Regions from separate parts of the Shinella sp. R2-11 genome, predicted to be linked through region 3. Evidence: predicted binding sites of a transcription regulator. Region 3 holds the regulator's gene; each other region holds the start of a gene.
What was found. Region 3 encodes LexA, which represses DNA repair genes until DNA is damaged. Its sites were predicted from a motif close to TGTTCNNNNTGTGTTCNG; they were not measured.
Positions count from the first base shown of each region.

Region 1: ACZ1A1_RS09830 (ImuA family protein) is a predicted target of LexA. The motif match lies at 1,632-1,649, and genes of this name have one in related genera.
Region 2: ACZ1A1_RS23700 (DNA recombination protein RmuC) is a predicted target of LexA. The motif match lies at 2,700-2,717, and genes of this name have one in related genera.

Region 1 is NZ_JBVAPC010000003.1:303,321-309,293, forward strand. Features, by position in the region: gene ACZ1A1_RS09825 (DUF6504 family protein) at 1-931, opposite strand, end outside; gene ACZ1A1_RS09830 (ImuA family protein) at 846-1,604, opposite strand; gene ACZ1A1_RS09835 (hypothetical protein) at 1,775-2,080, shown strand; gene ACZ1A1_RS09840 (hypothetical protein) at 2,137-2,460, opposite strand; gene ACZ1A1_RS09845 (GlxA family transcriptional regulator) at 2,536-3,555, opposite strand; gene ACZ1A1_RS09850 (SMP-30/gluconolactonase/LRE family protein) at 3,668-4,567, opposite strand; gene ACZ1A1_RS09855 (TetR family transcriptional regulator) at 4,620-5,201, opposite strand; gene ACZ1A1_RS09860 (dihydrofolate reductase family protein) at 5,247-5,783, shown strand; gene ACZ1A1_RS09865 (pyridoxal-phosphate-dependent aminotransferase family protein) at 5,771-5,973, opposite strand, start outside.
Region 2 is NZ_JBVAPC010000013.1:56,372-62,344, reverse strand. Features, by position in the region: gene ACZ1A1_RS23710 (methyl-accepting chemotaxis protein) at 1-241, opposite strand, end outside; gene ACZ1A1_RS23705 (ribokinase) at 527-1,429, opposite strand; gene ACZ1A1_RS23700 (DNA recombination protein RmuC) at 1,474-2,667, opposite strand; gene def (peptide deformylase) at 2,780-3,304, shown strand; gene fmt (methionyl-tRNA formyltransferase) at 3,349-4,290, shown strand; gene truA (tRNA pseudouridine(38-40) synthase TruA) at 4,290-5,033, shown strand; gene ACZ1A1_RS23680 (hypothetical protein) at 5,039-5,635, opposite strand; gene dapE (succinyl-diaminopimelate desuccinylase) at 5,622-5,973, opposite strand, start outside.
Region 3 is NZ_JBVAPC010000002.1:296,248-302,220, forward strand. Features, by position in the region: gene gltA (citrate synthase) at 1-971, opposite strand, end outside; gene ACZ1A1_RS06165 (ComEC/Rec2 family competence protein) at 1,278-3,749, shown strand; gene lexA (transcriptional repressor LexA) at 3,730-4,455, opposite strand; gene ACZ1A1_RS06175 (molybdopterin molybdotransferase MoeA) at 4,549-5,772, opposite strand; gene moaC (cyclic pyranopterin monophosphate synthase MoaC) at 5,772-5,973, opposite strand, start outside.

The DNA.
Region 1 (5,973 bases), on a different contig from region 3:
TCTCCTCCCGCACCGCCCGGGCCGTGCCGACGCGGATCGCCTGAAGGGAGGCATCGACGCGGTGGAAGACGAGGTCGAGCCGCCGCGCGCCGAGCCCGCGCTTTTCCAGCGCAAGGCAGAGATCCTGCACGAGGGCGGCCGTATAGCGCGCGATGGTCTCCGGCGCGCCGATCGGCTCGCCGAAGACCTTGCGGACGGTCACGAGCTCGGGATCGCGCAGCGGATCGACAGGCTCCGAGACGATGCCCTGCACCTGGTCGAGCCGGCGGCCGAGGAGCGCCCCGAAACGCAGGACGAGCGGCGCGCGCGGCACGGCCAGCACATCGCCGATGCTGGCAAAGCCGAGGACATGCAAGCCCGTCACGGTTTCCGGCGGAATGCGCAGGCCCTGGAGCGGCAACGGCGACACGGCCCCACTCGCCGCGCCGGGCGACACGACGCGAACGGGATCGGCCATAAAGCGTGCCACGGCATAGGCCGCGCCCCAGCTGTCGGCCACCGCGGCACGGGCAGCGATGCCCGAGGCGGCAAGGCGGTTGACGAGGCCCGTCAGCATGCGCTCCTCGCCGCCATGCAGGTGGTCGGCGCCGGTCGTGTCGATGACGAGGCCATCCGGCGGATCCGGCGCGACGATGGGCGCGTAGTGCTGCAAGGCCCAGAGGGAAAGGCGGGCGAGCGCCACGGCATCGGCCGCGGGATCGGCCGGCATGGTCAGGATGTCGGGCAGCAGGGCATGCGCCTTGGTCAGCGGCATGCCGACGCGCAGGCCCGCCTCTTCCGCCGGGCGGCTCACCGCCGTCACGATCCGGCGCGGACCATCCCGCCCGACGAGAACGAGCCGCCGGTCAGGCGGAGGCGCCGAGGCGCCAAGCGCCCGTCTCAGGCGATCGATCGGCCAGCCGGGAAGAAAAAGCGATACGACCCTCGGCATCGGATGCCTCCACTTCGAACTTCGCCGCCTCGCCGGCCCGGCAACGGGTCAGCTCCAGCAGCCATCGGGCCCGGCCGATGCCGGGCACGGCAAGCGGCACGGACGGCCGCATGGAAACCCGCCAGCGCGTCACGGCGGCGGAAGGCAGCGCGAAGGCATCGGTGCCCCTTCCCTGCCGGAAGCGGCGCAAGGCGATGCCGAGCGTGCCGCCGGCTTCCGCGGCAAGCTGCAGGCGACGCGAGGCGGTCATCGACAGCCGCGCGACCTCCGCCACCACCGCGCCGAGCCCGCCATGGCGCAGCCCCTCCTCGAAACAGAGGAGCAGGCTCTTCTCGTCGCCGGCCTCCACATAGAGGACGCGGCCGGGGGCAAGTCCCGCCTGCGCCAGCGCCGGGGCGAAGAGGTCCGGCCGTGTCAGGCACCAGAGCACCTGGCCTTTCGTGCGCGCGGCGATGCCGGCGGCAAAGAGCATGGCGGCCGCCCCTTCCACGGCGTCGTTGCCGCCGCCGCAGACCTCGTGCAGGCTGGCGAGCGCCAGCCCGCCGCCGGGCAGCCGGTCATCGATCTCCGGCACGCCGAAGGGCAGAACCGCCCGGTCGCGCAAGGCGCGGCCGTCGAACTGCCGGATGCGGTCGCGCAGGTCTGCGACAACGGCATGGACGGAGGCGGACATGGCTTTGCGGCTCCTCTGACGGATAATCGTTCTCTATTTGTTCTCTATCTCCGAAAGAGTCAACCGGCCTTTCCGGCCGGAAAGATCACAGATTGAATCATCGGCGGGAACCAACTGGCACGGCGGAAGTTTCTCCTCCCGCCATTCCCACCAATGCAGGAGACATGCCCATGGCTGACGAAAAGAGCACCGGCAAGCGCACGCTCGGCGTCGTTGAAGGTCGCGACACCATTTCGGAGGAAGCGAAGACCGCCGCCGCGGAGGCCGCGGTCAGCGAGCAGATCGAGGCGCTGAAGGCGGAGATCAGCCGGCTGAAGGAATCCGCAGGCCTGATCGCCGAAGGTACGGGGCAGCTTGCGGTCGCCAAGGCGGAATCGCTGCGCGAGGACCTGCGCCAGACCATTCAGGCCAATCCGATCGCCGCCCTCGCCGGCGCCGCCCTCATCGGCTATCTCTGCGGCCTGCGCCACCGGTAGGCGATCTTTCCCGATACCATGAAAAAAGCCCGGCATTGCCGGGCTTTCTTATATGTTCAGAACCAGCGCTGGCGGCGCGGCGATTCGCTTTCGAGGGACCCGAGCAGATAGCCGAGCACGATGCCGGCCAGCCCCGCGCCCAGCACGAGCGTGGAAAGGGCGGCGGGATGCTCCCGCGCGGTCTGCGCGACGGCCGCGCCTTCGTTGCGCACGTATTTCGTCGCGGAGCGGACGGCGGGACGGGCGGCCTCCATGGCGCTGCCGGCGCGCTCGCGCACGGTTTCATAGGCCTCGGCCCCCCGCTCGCCGAGATCCTTCTGAAGCTGGGCGATCTCGTCACGCAGGGCGGAAATCTGGGATTGGACGTCATTGCTTGCCATTGCGGTCTCCTTGTCAGCAATCCAGACCGAACGAATGGCGCGCGGCTTGGTTCCCGGCCGCGGGGAGAATTGCGCTCAGCCCGCCTGGCGGCGACCGTCGCGGCGGATCTGCGAGGGCGTGTCGCCGAAGGCGGCGCGGAAGCGCCGGGTGAAGTGCGACAGGCTCTCGAAGCCGGTCTCCAGCGCGATCTCGATCAGCGGCTTGTTGGTGCGCACCACCATGTTGAAGGCGGCCGCCATGCGGATCTTCATGTAGATCGCGCTCGGCGAGGCGCCCATGTCGCTCTCGAACAGCCGCTCGAGCTGGCGGCGCGAGACATTCGTCATCGTGGCGATGCTGTCGATGGACAGGAGGTCCTCGGTGTGCTGCTCCATCATCATGATGGCGAGATGCACGCGCCGGTCGCGGGCCTCCAGGCCCAGCGGATTGCGCGGCTGGATGTCCGTGGCGTCGCGCCGGTGGCGAATCTGCAGGATTTCCAGCGCATTGCGCTCGGCCGCCTCGCCGACGTGATGGCGCACGAGCGTTGCCGCAAGGTCCGCGACGCTGCTGCCGCCGGCACAGGTCGCCACCTTGCCGTCGAAGCGGAAGATCTGCTCCGACGTCGCATCGATATCGGGATAGCGGGCGCGGAAATCGCGATGATGCAGCCAGCTCACGCAGGCCGTATGCCCCTTGAGCAGGCCCGCCTCGGCAAGGATGAAGCTGCCCGTACAGAGCCCGATCAGGCCGACGCCGGCATTGGCCGCCTTGCGCAGATAGGTCGTCGCATAGCTGTCGATCGGCTCCTCCACGCTGAGGAGACCGCCGACGACGGCGATATAGTCGAAACAGGAAGGATCGGCGAAGGGCGCGGTCGGCGCGACCTGGATGCCGCTGGAGGAGGAAATGAAATTGCGCGTGCTGCTGAGCACGTCCCAGTCGCAGTTGACGCGGCGGGAGCGGTCCTCGCTGTCGCTGGCAAGCCGCAGCGTATCGACGAACAGCGCGAAGGCAGAGAGCGTGAAGCTCTTCGACAGGATGAAGCCGACGCGCAGCGCCTTCGGGGCCGACGCGGCATTCATCTCCTTCGACGTCCGAACCTCAACCGCCATCCAGCTCTCCCAACCGTTTCGCCGGAGAATATCGTCACCGGCAAGGCCCTCGCAAGAGCCATAGCAGATTTCCCGGGCCCTCTCCATTCCCTGCCCGCGCTTTATGGAAGGATCAGGGCCGGCGGGCGCCCCGGACGGCCAGCGACACCGCATAGAGCGAGGTGGTGGCGGTGATGAAGAGGCGGTGGCCGCCCCGCCCGCCGAAGCAGATGTTGGACACGGTCTCCGGCACGAGGATCCGGCCGAGGCGCTGGCCGTCCGGCGCGATGCAGTGCACGCCGTCGCCGGCGGAGGACCAGAGATTGCCGTTCTCGTCCACGCGCATGCCGTCCGCGCAGCCGGGCGAAATGGTGTGGAAGACCTCGCCGCCCGTCAGGCTCCAGTTGCCGGCAACGTCGAAGGCGCGGATATGGCGCGGATCGTCCGTGTGGACGCGGCCGGTATCGGCGACATAGAGGCGCCTTTCATCCGGGCTGAAGGCAAGGCCGTTGGGGCAATTGAAGTCGGTGAGCATCGCCCGGACATGGCCGGAATGCGGATCGACGCGGTAGACGTGGCAGGCAAGCTCCTGCTCGCTGCGCGTGCCCTCGTAATCGGAAGCAATGCCGTAATGCGGATCGGTGAACCAGATCGCCCCGTCCGAGGTCACGACCACGTCGTTCGGCGAATTCAGCGACTTGCCCTCATAGCTGTCGGCGATCACGGTGATCGCGCCGTCGTGCTCGGTGCGGGTCACGCGGCGCGTGCCGTGCTCGCAGGTCACGAGCCGCCCTTCCCGGTCGCGCGTGTTGCCGTTGGAGAAATTCGACGGCTCGCGGAACGTCGTGATCCCGAGCGCGGGGCTCCAGCGCAGCATGCGGTTGTTGGGAATATCCGAGAACAGCAGGCAATCGTGATCGCCGAACCAGACGGGCCCCTCCGTCCAGTCGAACCCTCCGGCGAGCTTCTTCAGCGGGGCATTGCCCAGCACGAAACTCGAAAACACTGCCTCTTCCGCCTCGAAAAACGACATCCATCCCTCCTCTGCCATGAGGAAGCTTTCTAACGGCTATGGCAGCGCCCGCCTAGCCCGGGATCGACAATCCGCCCGGAAGAGCGCGCTCTACCCAGTTCTCCAGGGCTTCGCGGATCGCCTCTCCCGCCGGCTGCGAACGCGTGAAGGCCCACCAGACAAGCGCGCCCTGCCAGACGCTCGCCATCTCCCAGCCGAGGCGCCTTCCTTCCCCGGCGTCACTGGAAAGGCGCCGGCCGAGCGCTTCCGCCACCCGGTTGCCCCATGTCGCGCCCCGGCGGCGAAGCGTGGGGTTGCGAATGTCTTCGCGCAGCAGGAGCAGGCCGTCGGTCGCGTCCCGTTCGGCATTTTCGGTGGGCATCAGCCGCAGGAGGAAGCCAATGGCGCCCGCCGGCGTCGGTGCTGCCGTGGCATCCGCGGCTTCGGTCTCCGCATCCAGCCGGTCCCAGGCGCGCAGCAGCGTCGCCTCCAGCAGCGCTTCGCGGTCGCCGTAGCGCTGCACGAGCGTTGCCGGCGAGAGACCGGCCGCCTTGGCCGCACGGGCGAAGGTGAGGTCGGCCGGCCCCGTCTCCCGCAGGGTTTCCAGGATGGTGTCGAGCACCGTTTCGTCGGGGATTGTCTTCTGCCTCGCCATGGCCATATATAAATGTACGTTTATTTATTAATCAAGGAGTTTTCGATGGCCCGCGTCCTCGGATATATCGCCGCAAGCCTCGACGGGATGATCGCCACGGCAGACGACAGTCTCGACTGGCTGTTCGAATATGACGGCATGGATCTCGGCGAGCACGACTATCGCACCTTCATCAAACGCATCCGCACGGTGGTGATGGGGCGCGGCACCTACGATTTCATCGCAAGGGACCCCTCCCCCTGGGCCTATGGAGAGCAGCGGACTTTCGTCGTCACCTCAACGCCCATAGACAATCCGAAAGGCCCTCTGGAAATCCGCGGGGACATCGACGCACTGATTGCCGAGCTGCGCGCGCTCGACGACGGCGACGTCTGGATGCTCGGCGGCGGGCAGTTGCAGATGGCCTTTCTGGAACGGGGCGCGCTGGACGAGATCGAGATCTATGTCATCCCGGAAATACTCGGTGGCGGCCGGCCGCTCTTTCCGCCGGCCGGCTTTCGCGCCAGCCCCGAGCTGATCGGCGTACAGGCGCTGGACCGGGGCTGCGTGCGCCTGCACTACCGCTTTTCTCAGCCCGCATAATGCGCGGCGACGGCCGCCGCTGCCGCCGCAATATCCGCCGGAAGACCGAGATTGCGGAGGGCGATCCCATAGGCCGCGACATTGCCGAGCACGGCCTCGAAGCGGGCGCGCTGGCCGGTGTGGTTGAGCCGCACGAGATTTTCCGCGCCCGGGCCGACGCCCGGCGACATGTCCGTTTCGAGGTGCGCGG
Region 2 (5,973 bases), on a different contig from region 3:
GGCCCTGCTCGATCACGCCGGCCATGGAGCGCGCGGCACTGGCGAGCTGGCCGATATCGGTCGCGATGTCGGATGCGATCGCCTTGGCCTCCGTATCGGCTTCCGAATAGACGAGGCCGGCGACGCGGTCCTGGGACTGGCTGATGAGAACGGTATTGGACGCGAGCATGACGAGGGCAATCGTGCCGCCCGTGACCGCGATGAGCTTCGTCGCAAGCGACTTGGCCTGGAACTTGAACATGAAATCCTCACGATGGGATATGTCCGCGGCCGACGGCCGCGAAGGGGCACACTCGATTGCGGGGGTCTCCATCATGGAGTGCGGGGCGCGCGACCAGCGCCAGAGACGGTCCGGCCTGTCGAAGGCGGATATCTGGAGGTTTCAGTAACCGGTAAAATATTAATAAAAAGCCAAGTTCCGGGGCTGCGGCCTGCTCCGCCGGCTGAATTTTCAGGCGTCGCGGCAAAATGCGACGCCTGGTATAGGCTATGCGGATTCTCCTGACGCGGCGGTTGTGCCGTCTCGTCAGACCATCGCGTCGACGGCGGCGGCGAAGGGGATGGAGGGCTGCGCGCCGGGCTTGAGGCAGGCGAGCGAGCCGGCGACCGCCGCGCGGCGAAGCGCGTCCTTGAAGGCAAGGCCGGCATCGAGCGAGGCGGCGAGATAGCCGCAGAACGTATCGCCCGCCCCGACCGTGTCGACGGGCTCGATCTTGAGGCCCATGGCGCGGAAGACCTCATTCTTGCGGATGGCGACGACGCCGTCCGCGCCGAGCGTCACGATGATCGTCTGGCCGCTCTCGGCATGCAGGCGCCGCATGGTCGCCTCGCGCTCCTCGTCCGAAAGCTCGCCCTTGCCGACGAAGAGGTCGAATTCCGTCTCGTTGGCGACGAGGATGTCGGCCATCGCGCCGAGCGTCTTGGCGGCGGCGCTGAAGGGAGCGATGTTGACGATGGAGATGACGCCCTTCTGTTTGGCGGCGGCGAGCGCCGCCTCGATGGAGGCGTTGGGGATTTCGAATTGCAGCATCAGGTAGTCGCCGCGCGTCATCGCGCCGACCGAGCGGCGCGCATCCTCCTCGGCGACGGTACCGTTGGCGCCCGGCACGACGACGATGACGTTCTCGCCGTCGTCCTCGGCGACGAGGATATGGGCGGTGCCGGTCGCTTCCGCCGCCGAGCGCACGGCGTTGAGGTCGACGGCGGCGTCGGCGAGGAGGGCGAGCGCCTGGCTGCCCAGCCGGTCGTCGCCGACGGCGCCGGCCATGCGCACCATGGCGCCGGCGCGGCGGGCGGCGAGCGCCTGGTTGGCGCCCTTGCCGCCGGCGGCGGTGGTGAAGCTGGTGCCCATCACCGTCTCGCCCGGCTTCGGCAGGCGTTCAGGCGTTGCGATGAGGTCCATGTTGATGGAACCGAGAACGGTGATCATGAGAGCTGCCCCTTGTCGTTTCCGCCGGACACTGCCCGAGGCGGTCAGTCCTCGTCAACCACTCTCAGCCGCAACTGGCCCGTCCGGCTCTCGGTGGCCTTCTCCCGCTCGTGCGAAAGCTCCGGAACGGTCTCGAATTCGAGCTCGCCGATGCGCGCGCCGCGACGCGCAAGCTTCTCCGTGGACGTCAGAATCAGGTCCACGTCCTTCTGCGCGGAGGTGAAATGGCCATGCAGCTTGCGCACCCGGTCGTCGAGCCGCGTCAAATCGTCCATCAGCCGCGCGACCTCGCCCTGGATGACATGCGCCTGCTCGCGCATCCGCTGGTCCTTGAGGAGGGATTGCAGAACCTGAACCGAAAGCATCAGCAGCGAGGGCGAGACGATGACGATGCGGGCGCGGTGCGCGCGCTGCACGACGGGCTCGAAATTCTCGTGGATGCTGGCGAAGATCGATTCCGAGGGGACGAAGAGGAAGGCGGTGTCCTGCGTCTCGCCGGCAAGGAGGTATTTTTCCGAGATGTCCCGGATATGCACCTCCATGTCGCGGCGGAACTGCTGGGCGGCGATCTTTGCGGCCTCCGGCGAGCGCCCGTCCGCCATGGCGTTCCACGCCTCCAGCGGGAATTTCGCGTCGACGACGAGCGGCGGCTGGCCGTTCGGCATGCGGATGGTGCAGTCCGGGCGCACGCCGTTGGAAAGCTGCGCCTGGAACTGGTAGGCGCCGGGCGGCATCGCGTCGGCGATGATCGTCTCCATGCGCGACTGGCCGAAGGCGCCGCGCGTCTGCTTGTTGGAGAGAATGGCCTGGAGCCCGACCACGTCCTTCGCCAGCAACTGGATGTTCGTCTGGGCATTGTCGATCACCGCCAGCCGCTCCTGCAGGCGGCGCAGGTTCTCGTGCGTCGCCCTGGTCTGCTCGGAGATCGACTGGCCGAGCCGCTGCGTCAGCCCGTCGAGCCGGCTGTTGATCGCCTGGTTCGTCTCGGCCTGCTTGCTGCCGAACACCTCCGCCATGGCGGCAACGCGCCCCTGCATCTCGGTCTGTGCTTTCAGGAGTTCCCCGAAACGTAGCTCGGCCATCGCCGCAGCCTCCCGCTGGCGGTTGTGGCTTCGGCGTGCGGAAAGGAGTCCGAAGGCCGCCAGCAGCACGGCCGCAAGCAGCACCAGAGCCGGGCCGGGACCGCCGAGCCGGTGGAGGATGGAGGAGATGAGCGTGTCGAATGCGGGATCGATCATGCCGCGACCATAGCACGGATTGCGGCGGAAACCAGATCATAACGTGAACAAATCGCCGGGGAAGCCGGTGAAGTCGATTGAAAGCGCAAAAAAACCGCGCTAAGGGAGGCGCATGACCATCAAGCCGCTGATTATCCTTCCCGATCCGATCCTCCGTCAGGTTTCCAGGCCCATCGAAACCGTCGACGGCGAGGTGAAGAGGCTCGCCGACGACATGCTGGAGACCATGTACGATGCCCCCGGCATCGGCCTGGCCGCCATCCAGATCGGCGTCGCCCGCCGCATGCTCGTGCTGGACGTCTCCAAGGACGGCGAGGACAAGACGCCGCTCGTCTTCATCAATCCGGAAGTCGTCGCCTCGTCGGATGCGCGCTCGGTCTATGAAGAGGGCTGCCTGTCGATCCCGGACTATTATGCCGAGGTCGAGCGCCCGGCATCGATCACCGTCCGGCACCTCGACCGCGAGGGCAAGGAGCAGGTGACGGAGGCGGAGGGCCTGCTGGCGACCTGTCTCCAGCACGAGATCGACCACCTCAACGGCGTGCTGTTCATCGACCATATTTCCAAGCTGAGGCGCGAGATGGTGATCCGCAAGTTCACCAAGGCGGCCAAGATGCGCGGCAGCAAGGCGCTCTGAGGCGGCAATAGCCGCCCGCAATCCATTTCACGGGAGGCTGACCGATGGCCCTTCGCATCATCTTCATGGGCACGCCGGATTTCTCCGTCCCGACGCTGGAGGCGCTTGCCGAGGCGGGCCACGAGATCGTCGCGGTCTATTCGCAGCCGCCGCGCCCGGCCGGCCGCCGTGGCCTCGAACTGGTGAAGTCGCCGGTGCACCAGGCGGCCGAGCGGCGCGGCATTCCCGTCGTCACGCCCGTCAATTTCCGTGCGGAAGCCGACCGCGAAGCCTTCCGCGCCCATGGGGCGGATGTCGCGGTGGTGGTCGCCTATGGCCTCCTGCTGCCGGAAGCGATCCTGACCGGCACGCGTCTCGGCTGCTATAACGGCCATGCCTCGCTCCTGCCGCGCTGGCGCGGGGCGGCACCCATCCAGCGGGCGATCATGGCGGGCGACGACGAGACCGGCATGATGGTGATGAAGATGGACAAGGGCCTCGATACCGGCCCCGTCGCGCTCACCCGCCGCGTGGCCATAAGCGAGAACATGACGGCCGGTGCGCTGCACGATGCCCTGATGCAGGTGGGTGGTGCACTGATGGCCGAGGCCATGGGCAGGCTGGAGGCCGGCGACCTGACGCTGACGCCGCAGGCCGAGGAGGGTGTGCTCTACGCCGCCAAGATCGACAAGGCCGAGACCCGCATCGACTTCTCGAAGCCGGCTAAGAATGTTCACAACCATATCCGCGGCCTCTCGCCCTTCCCCGGCGCCTGGTTCGAGCTGCAAATCGGCGGAAAGCCGGAGCGCGTGAAGGTGCTGGCGAGCGAGCGGGCCGATGAAGGCGTTTCGAAGCCCGCCGGCACGGTGCTCGACGACCGGCTGACCATCGCCTGCGGGAAGGGCGCGGTGCGCCTCGTGCGTTTGCAGAAGGCGGGCGGCAAGCCGCTGGATGCGGCGGACTTCCTGCGCGGCACGCCGGTTTCGGCCGGCGAGGTGCTGGGCTGATGCCGCGCTACCGGCTTCGCATCGAATATGACGGCACGCCCTATGTCGGCTGGCAGCGGCAGGAGAACGGTCCTTCCGTGCAGGGCGCCATCGAGGCGGCGATCCTGTCGCTGACCGGCGAGACGGTCTCGATCCGCGGCGCGGGCCGCACGGATTCCGGCGTCCATGCCATGGGGCAGGTCGCCCATGCCGATCTTTCGCGGCACTGGAAGGAGCACACGCTGAGGAACGCCCTCAACGCGCATCTCGGCATGGCCGGCGAGCGCGTCGCAATCCTCGATGCGGCTGAAGTGCCGGACGATTTCGACGCCCGCTTCTCCGCGAAGAAGCGGCATTATCTCTACCGCATCATCTCGCGCCGCGCGCCCTTGGCGCTGGAAGCGAACCGGGCTTGGTTCGTCGCCAAGGAGCTGGATCACGAGGTCATGCACGCCGCCGGGCAGGTGCTGGTCGGCAGGCACGACTTCACCACCTTCCGCGCTGCCCAGTGCCAGGCAAACAGCCCCGTGCGCACCATCGACCGGCTGGAGGTGACGCGCAGCGTTGAACTGATCGAGATCCGCGTCTCGGCGCAGAGCTTCCTGCACAACCAGATCCGCTCCTTCGCCGGCACGCTGAAGCTGGCGGGCGAGGGCAAGTGGACGGTGGACGACGTGCGTGCCGCGCTGGAGGCGCGCGACCGCAAGGCCTGCGGCCCGGTGGCGCCGCCGGACGGGCTTTACTTCATGGCGGTGGATTACTGAACCATCTAGCCGGGCAGCATGCCGAGGAGGCGCTGCAGTTCCTGCGCGACGATCATCGGCGGCAGCACGTAGATCGCGGTGATCGCCGCCGCCAGCAGGTTCTGCTTGCCGACGCACATCCAGACGAGGCGGAATTGCAGCACGATGCTCGCGCCGAACACGGCGTAGAGCAGCAGGCCGGCAAAGGGCGCGCTCTGCGGCAGGACGAGCGACAGCGCGAAGGGCAGCGCCGCCGCATAGGCGAAGGGCACGGAAATCCAGTTGCTCGCCGTCACCACGGTCGCAAGAAACCTGCCGTAGCCGAGCAGGCGGGCCAGCGCGACGAGCAGCACGAGCGGCAGCAGCCAGCCGACGATGTCGATCACCAGCAGCCTGATGACGAAGCCGGCGCCGGCCGGCGTGCCCGCCGGCATGCCGGCGAGATAGTAGAGCCGCCAGGACGCCCAGATGACGGCAAAGGCCGGCAGGCACCAGGCGAAGGCCCAGAAGGAGCGGACGAGCCCGCGCAGCGTGAGGTCCAGCCAGCCGAACCCCTCCTGCTTCCGCTTCAGCAGCAGGTAGATGCCGTTGAGGTAGTAGAGGACCTCGTCAAGACCGGGCATCGCCGAACCAGCGCGCGATGAAGGTCTCGTAGATCACGGTCAGCGTCTCGAGATCGGCGACCGCCACCCGCTCGTCCACCATATGCATGGTCTGGCCGACGAGGCCGAATTCCACGACCGGGCAATAGTCCTTGATGAAGCGCGCATCGGAGGTGCCGCCCGTCGTCGAGAGCTTCGGCGCCCGGCCGGTCACGGCCTCGACGGCGCCCGACAGCGAGGCGATGAGCTGGTTGTTGCGCGTCAGGAAGACGTGGCTCGGCCGCTCGGCCCATTGGATGTCGTAGCGCACGGGCGCGCGGCCGGGCCGAAGCTTCTCGTCCCGCGCGGCGGCGTCGAGC
Region 3 (5,973 bases):
TGCGTCGTCTTCTGCATGATGCGGGCGCGCGGGTCGTAGTTCTTGTAGACGCGGTGGCCGAAGCCCATCAGGCGGAACGGGTCGTTCTTGTCCTTGGCCTTGGCGATATATTCCGGGATTCGGTCCACGGAACCGATTTCGGCCAGCATGTTGAGCGCCGCTTCGTTCGCACCGCCATGGGCAGGGCCCCAGAGGCAGGCGATGCCGGCCGCGATACAGGCAAAGGGATTGGCGCCCGAGGAGCCGGCGAGGCGAACGGTCGAGGTCGAGGCGTTCTGCTCGTGGTCGGCATGCAGGATGAAGATGCGGTCCATCGCGCGCGAGAGAACCGGGTTCGCGGTGTATTCCTCGCACGGAACGGCAAAGCACATGCGCAGGAAGTTCGACGCATAGTCGAGGTCGTTCTTCGGGTAAACGAAGGGCTGGCCGATATGGTACTTGAAGGCCATGGCGGCAATGGTCGGCATCTTGGCGATCATGCGCAGCGAAGCGACCATGCGCTGGTGCGGATCGGTGATGTCGGTCGAGTCGTGGTAGAAGGCCGAGAGCGCGCCGACGACGCCGCACATGACGGCCATCGGGTGGGCGTCGCGGCGGAAGCCGGTGAAGAACTTCGACATCTGCTCGTGCACCATGGTGTGGTGCGTGACGCGGTAGTCGAAATCGTCCTTCTGCGCCTTGGTCGGCAGTTCGCCGTAGAGCAGCAGGTAGCAGACCTCGAGGAAGTCGCCGTGCTCGGCGAGCTGCTCGATCGGGTAGCCGCGGTGCAGCAGCACGCCTTCGTCACCGTCGATATAGGTGATCTTCGATTCGCAGGATGCCGTGGAGGTGAAACCGGGGTCGTAGGTGAAGGTACCGGTATTCTTGTACAGCGTGCCGATGTCGATCACATCGGGGCCGATCGTACCGGACCGGGTGGGCAATTCGACTGACTTGCCACCGACCGATACATCCGCGCTTGTTCCTGTCATAACGATCCTCCGTTGTTTCCGATGGTGGCACGAGGCCTGTGCCGACCCATGAACATGCTCGTTTTGCTAGCCCATTCCACCGCCTCTGCCAAGCACGACGAAAGGTAAATTGTGCATTGCGGAAACAGGCTTTCCGGCAACGCAATATCTACCCTTTCCATGAAGTTGCAAGCAACTTTTGAGGGTGCTTTTCGGATTATGGAGGGAGCATCCTTTCTGTCTGGCTTAGCATTTTGCAAGCCTACTGCCGATTGAAGATTTCCCTGTTCGATTGCATGATGGGCGAGGGGAAGCGGGGCCGATGCCATGGCCGAGGGGAAAGTCGCGGAACGGAAGGAGACGCCGGAGGTCTATGCCTTTCGGTTGGCCGTCGACGACGGCGCCTTGCCGGGTCCGGCGGCGGAAAGGCCACGCCTTCGTCTGCGGCTTGCTTCCTTCTTCCGAAAGATGCGCCGGCTTCTGGCGGAACTGGGCGGCGAGCGGGCCGTCACGGAAGCCTTCGCTGCCGAGCGGGCCTATGGGCACTTCTTCCTCTTCGTTCCCGTCTTTCTCGGAATAGGGGCGGCGCTCTGGTATGTTGCTGCAACCGATCCGCCGCTGCATGCCATGGTCCTTTCGGCCTGCGTCACGATCTGGCCCGCCTGGCGGCTGCGGCATCGGGAGGATTGGGCGGCGCTTGCCGCCGCGGCCGCCTTCCTCATCCCCACGGGCATGCTCTTCGCGGCCATCGAAAGCGCCCGGCTCGACACGGTCATGCTGGATGCGCCGGTGACGACGGATGTCGTCGGCCGGGTGCTGTCGCGCGAGAGCGACGAGCGCGGCGCGATCCGCTATCGCATCGCGGTCGAAGCCACCCGCGATCCGGCGTTGAAGCGCGCGCCCGGCGTCGTGACCATGCTGGCGCGGATGAAGCATGCACCGGTCCCGATCGGCAGCGGCATCGAGGGGCGGGGGCGGATCAGTCCGCCGTCGGGGCCGGCGCTTGTCGGCCTCAACGATTTCGCTTTCGATGCCTATTTTGCCGGCAACGGCGCCGTCGGCTATTTCTATCGCGCGCCGGTCGCCTTGGCGGGCGGCGAGGCCGGATGGGACGTCAGGATCCTGCAGGAGATCGCGATCTGGCGGGACAACCTCACCGAGCATATTCGGGGCCGTATCGGCGGCGATGCGGGGGCGATCGCCGCGGCGCTGGTGACGGCCGAGCAGCGGGCGATCAGCCCGGATACGGTGGAGGCGCTGCGGCAGGCCGGGCTTGCCCATGTGCTCGCCATTTCCGGCCTCAACATGGTGCTCGCCGCCGGCACCTTCCTCGTCGGCGCGCGCATGGCGATGGCGCTCGTTCCGGGCTTTGCCGAGCGCTATCCGGCAAAGAAGATCGCCGCCGTCGGGGCGCTTGTCATGGTGACGCTCTATATCCTCGTCTCGGGCGGCGCCATCTCGGCGGTACGCTCGTGGATCATGATCTGCGTGATGCTCATCGCCGTGCTTTTCGGCCGCTCGGCGATCAGCCTGCGCAATGTGGCGATCTCGGCGATCCTCATCCTGGCGGTGACGCCCTCGGCCGTCACCAATCCGGGTTTCCAGATGTCCTATGCGGCAACGCTCGGCCTCGTGGCGGGCTATGCGGCCTGGCGCGAGCGGCCGGTCCGGCGTGAGAGCCGGGGAGGGCCGTTCCAGCTCTTCGGTGGTTCGGTCGGGCGTTTCCTCGGCGGACTGCTTCTCTCCTCGATGATCGGCAGCCTTTCCACGCTGATCTATTCCATCGGCCATTTCCATCGCATTCCCGCCTACGGGCTCGCCGGAAACCTGCTCGCCATGCCGGTGATCAGCGCCATCGTCATGCCGTTCGGCATGATGGCGGTGCTGCTCATGCCCTTCGGGCTCGACGCCATTCCCTTCGCCATCATGGGCAAGGGCATAGACTGGATGATCGCGCTGTCGAAATGGGTGGCCGGCTGGGAAGGGGAGATCGTCATCGGCCGCATCCCGCCGCTCGCCTTCCTGCTGATCGGCGTCGGCGGCGGCCTGCTCTGCATCCTGCGCACGCGGCTGCGCCATGCCGGAACGGCGCTCGTCCTCGTCGGGATCGGCGTTGCCTGCTGGCCGGAGGGACGCCCGCACCCGGAGGTGCTGGTATCGGAGGACGGCCGCCTCGTCGCCTTCCTCAGCGAGGGCAAGGTGGCAGCAAACCGCACGCGCCCGCCAGGCTTCATCTACGACCAGTGGCGAAGGGCACTCCGGCTCGGTGAGCTCGTGAAACCGGACATGCGGACGACCGCTGGCCTGACGATCGAACAGGTGAAAGAAGAACCGGCCGATACGTCACCGCAAAGGCGCCCGCGCCGGAAGGCCGACCGCGGGAAGGCGGAGGCCGCCTTGATCGCGGCGCTGGAGATGGCCGAACGGAAAAACGGCTTCGTCTGCGAAAGGAAAGCCTTCTGCGCCGCCGTCTCGCCGAGCGGCTGGCGGATCGTTACACTGGAGGACACCGCCTTCCTGGGGCTTGCCTGCGACGGGGCCGACCTCGTCGTCGTGCCCTTCGCCCTCCGGCTCGATGCCTGCCGCTCTGGTGCAAGGCTCGTCACCGCGCGGCACCTGAGGAGGACCGGCGCCCTCGAAATCCGGCCGGCGGCGGATTTAGGCTCCGAGGCGCTCGGCGATGCGGAGTTCGCGGGAGCCGTCGAAACGCTCGACCGCCCCTGGTCCCGGCACCGCACCTACGACTGGCGCACCGACCGTTTCGAAACGGACGCGCCGCTCAGTGATAGCGGCGAATAAGGCCGACCAGCTTGCCCTGGACCTTGACGCGGTCGGGGCCGAAGATGCGGGTCTCGTAGGCGGGATTGGCGGCTTCGAGCGCGATGGAGGCGCCCTTGCGGCGGAAGCGTTTCAGCGTCGCCTCCTCGTCGTCGACCAGCGCCACGATGATCTCGCCCGGATTGGCGCTGGTGGTGCTGCGGATGATGACCGTGTCGCCGTCCAGAATGCCGGCCTCGATCATCGAATCGCCCTTGACCTCCAGCGCATAGTGATCGCCGTTGCCGATCATCTCGGCCGGGACGGTGACGTCATGCGTGTTGTTCTGGATGGCGGAGATCGGTACGCCGGCGGCGATGCGGCCCATGACGGGCACCGAGACGGAAGAGGCCATCTCGGCCTGCGGCGCGGTGCGCTGTGGCGGGGCGGCGGCCGGCGCGGGCTGCTTGCCGCGGCTGCCTTCGATGACGGCGGGGGAAAAGCCGCGCCGGGGCTGGAGGCTGGGCGAATAGGCTTCCGGCAGCTTGATGACCTCGAGCGCCCGGGCCCGGTTCGGCAGCCGGCGGATGAAGCCGCGTTCCTCGAGCGCCGTGATAAGGCGATGGATGCCGGACTTGGAGGCAAGGTCCAGCGCATCCTTCATCTCGTCGAAGGACGGCGGAATGCCCGATTCCTTCATACGCTCATGGATGAACAGCAGGAGTTCCTGTTGTTTGCGCGTCAGCATGGCATCCCCATCGAGAATCGTGAAACAAATCCAGAACAGACACTATCTGTTCCATATGTGTTCCGCAAGGGGCCGCTGAAACAATAATGCCGCTCAGGCTGCGGGCTCGCGCAGGAGGAGGACGTCGCAGGGGGTGCCGGCGTTAGCGGCGGGCGCGTGCGGCGCGCGGATCAGCAGCCCTTCGGATTCGGCGAAGATCTTCATCATCGAGGAATCCTGCTTGTCAAAGGGTGTGACGAGGAGCTCGCCGGCCGGGCCGCGGGCGATGCGGGCGCGGACATAGTCCTGCCGATGGTCGTTCTCGCGGAGCGGCACGGCGGCGATCGCCTCGTGCCGGCGGCTCTTCGGCAGCAGGTGGGCGAGGCGGCGGACCAGCGGCTCCAGGAAGAGCAGCGAGCAGACCATGCTGGAGACGGGATTGCCGGGCAGGCCGACGAACTGAACCGGGCCGAGCCGGCCGACCATCAGCGGCTTTCCGGGCCGCATGGCGATGCGCCAGAAATCGAGCTCCATGCCGGCCTCGCCGAGCACCGGCTGGACGAGGTCGAAATCGCCGACGGAGGCGCCGCCCAGCGTCACCAGCACGTCGATGTCGAGCGACAGGGCATTGCGCACCGCTTCGAGGATAGCCTGCTTGTCGTCGCCGACAATGCCGAGATCGACGATCTCCGCGCCGGCCTCGCGGGCGATAGCCGAGACGCCGTAGGTGTTGGAGGCGATGATCTGGCTTGCGCCGGGGGATGCGCCGGGCGGCACGAGCTCGTCGCCGGTCGCCAGGACCGCGACGCGCGGGCGGGCATAGACGGCCAGCGCCGCATGGTTCATCGCGGCGGCGACGGTCAGGCGGCCGGGATCGAGCACGTCGCCGGCGTGCAGCACGATATCGCCTTCGAAGAAATCCTGGCCCCGCGGGCGGATATGGCGGCCCTTCGGCGTGAGGAAGGTGGTGCGGATGCGGCCGTCTTCCAGCCGTTCCGCGTCTTCCTGCAGGAGAACCGTGTCAGCGAAAGCGGGCAAGGGGGCGCCGGTGAAGATGCGCACGGCCTCGCCCGGACCTGCCGTTCCCTCGAAGGCATGGCCGGCGGCGGAGGTGCCGGCGATCTTGAGGACGGAACCGAGTTCGGCGATGTCCTCATGGCGGACGGCATAGCCGTCCATGGCGGAATTGTCGAAAGGCGGCTGGGTGAGGCGGGCGGCGACGTCCTCGGCGAGCACACGGCCCGCGGCCTCGTGGAGGCGCACCGTCTCCGTCCGTTGCACGGGCCTTGCCGCGGAAAGCAGGCGGCCGAGGGCATCGGAAACGGGCAGGAGGGACATCATGCGTCTCCGCGCTTGTAGTCGCCGGAGCGGCCGCCGGATTTTTCGCGCAGGCGCACGCCGCCGATCTCCATCTCCCGGTCGGCGGCCTTGGCCATGTCGTAGATGGTGAGGCAGGCGACGCTGACGGCCGTCAGCGCCTCCATCTCGACGCCGGTGCGGCCGGTGAGCTTCGCCATTGCCTCGATGCGCAGGCCCGGA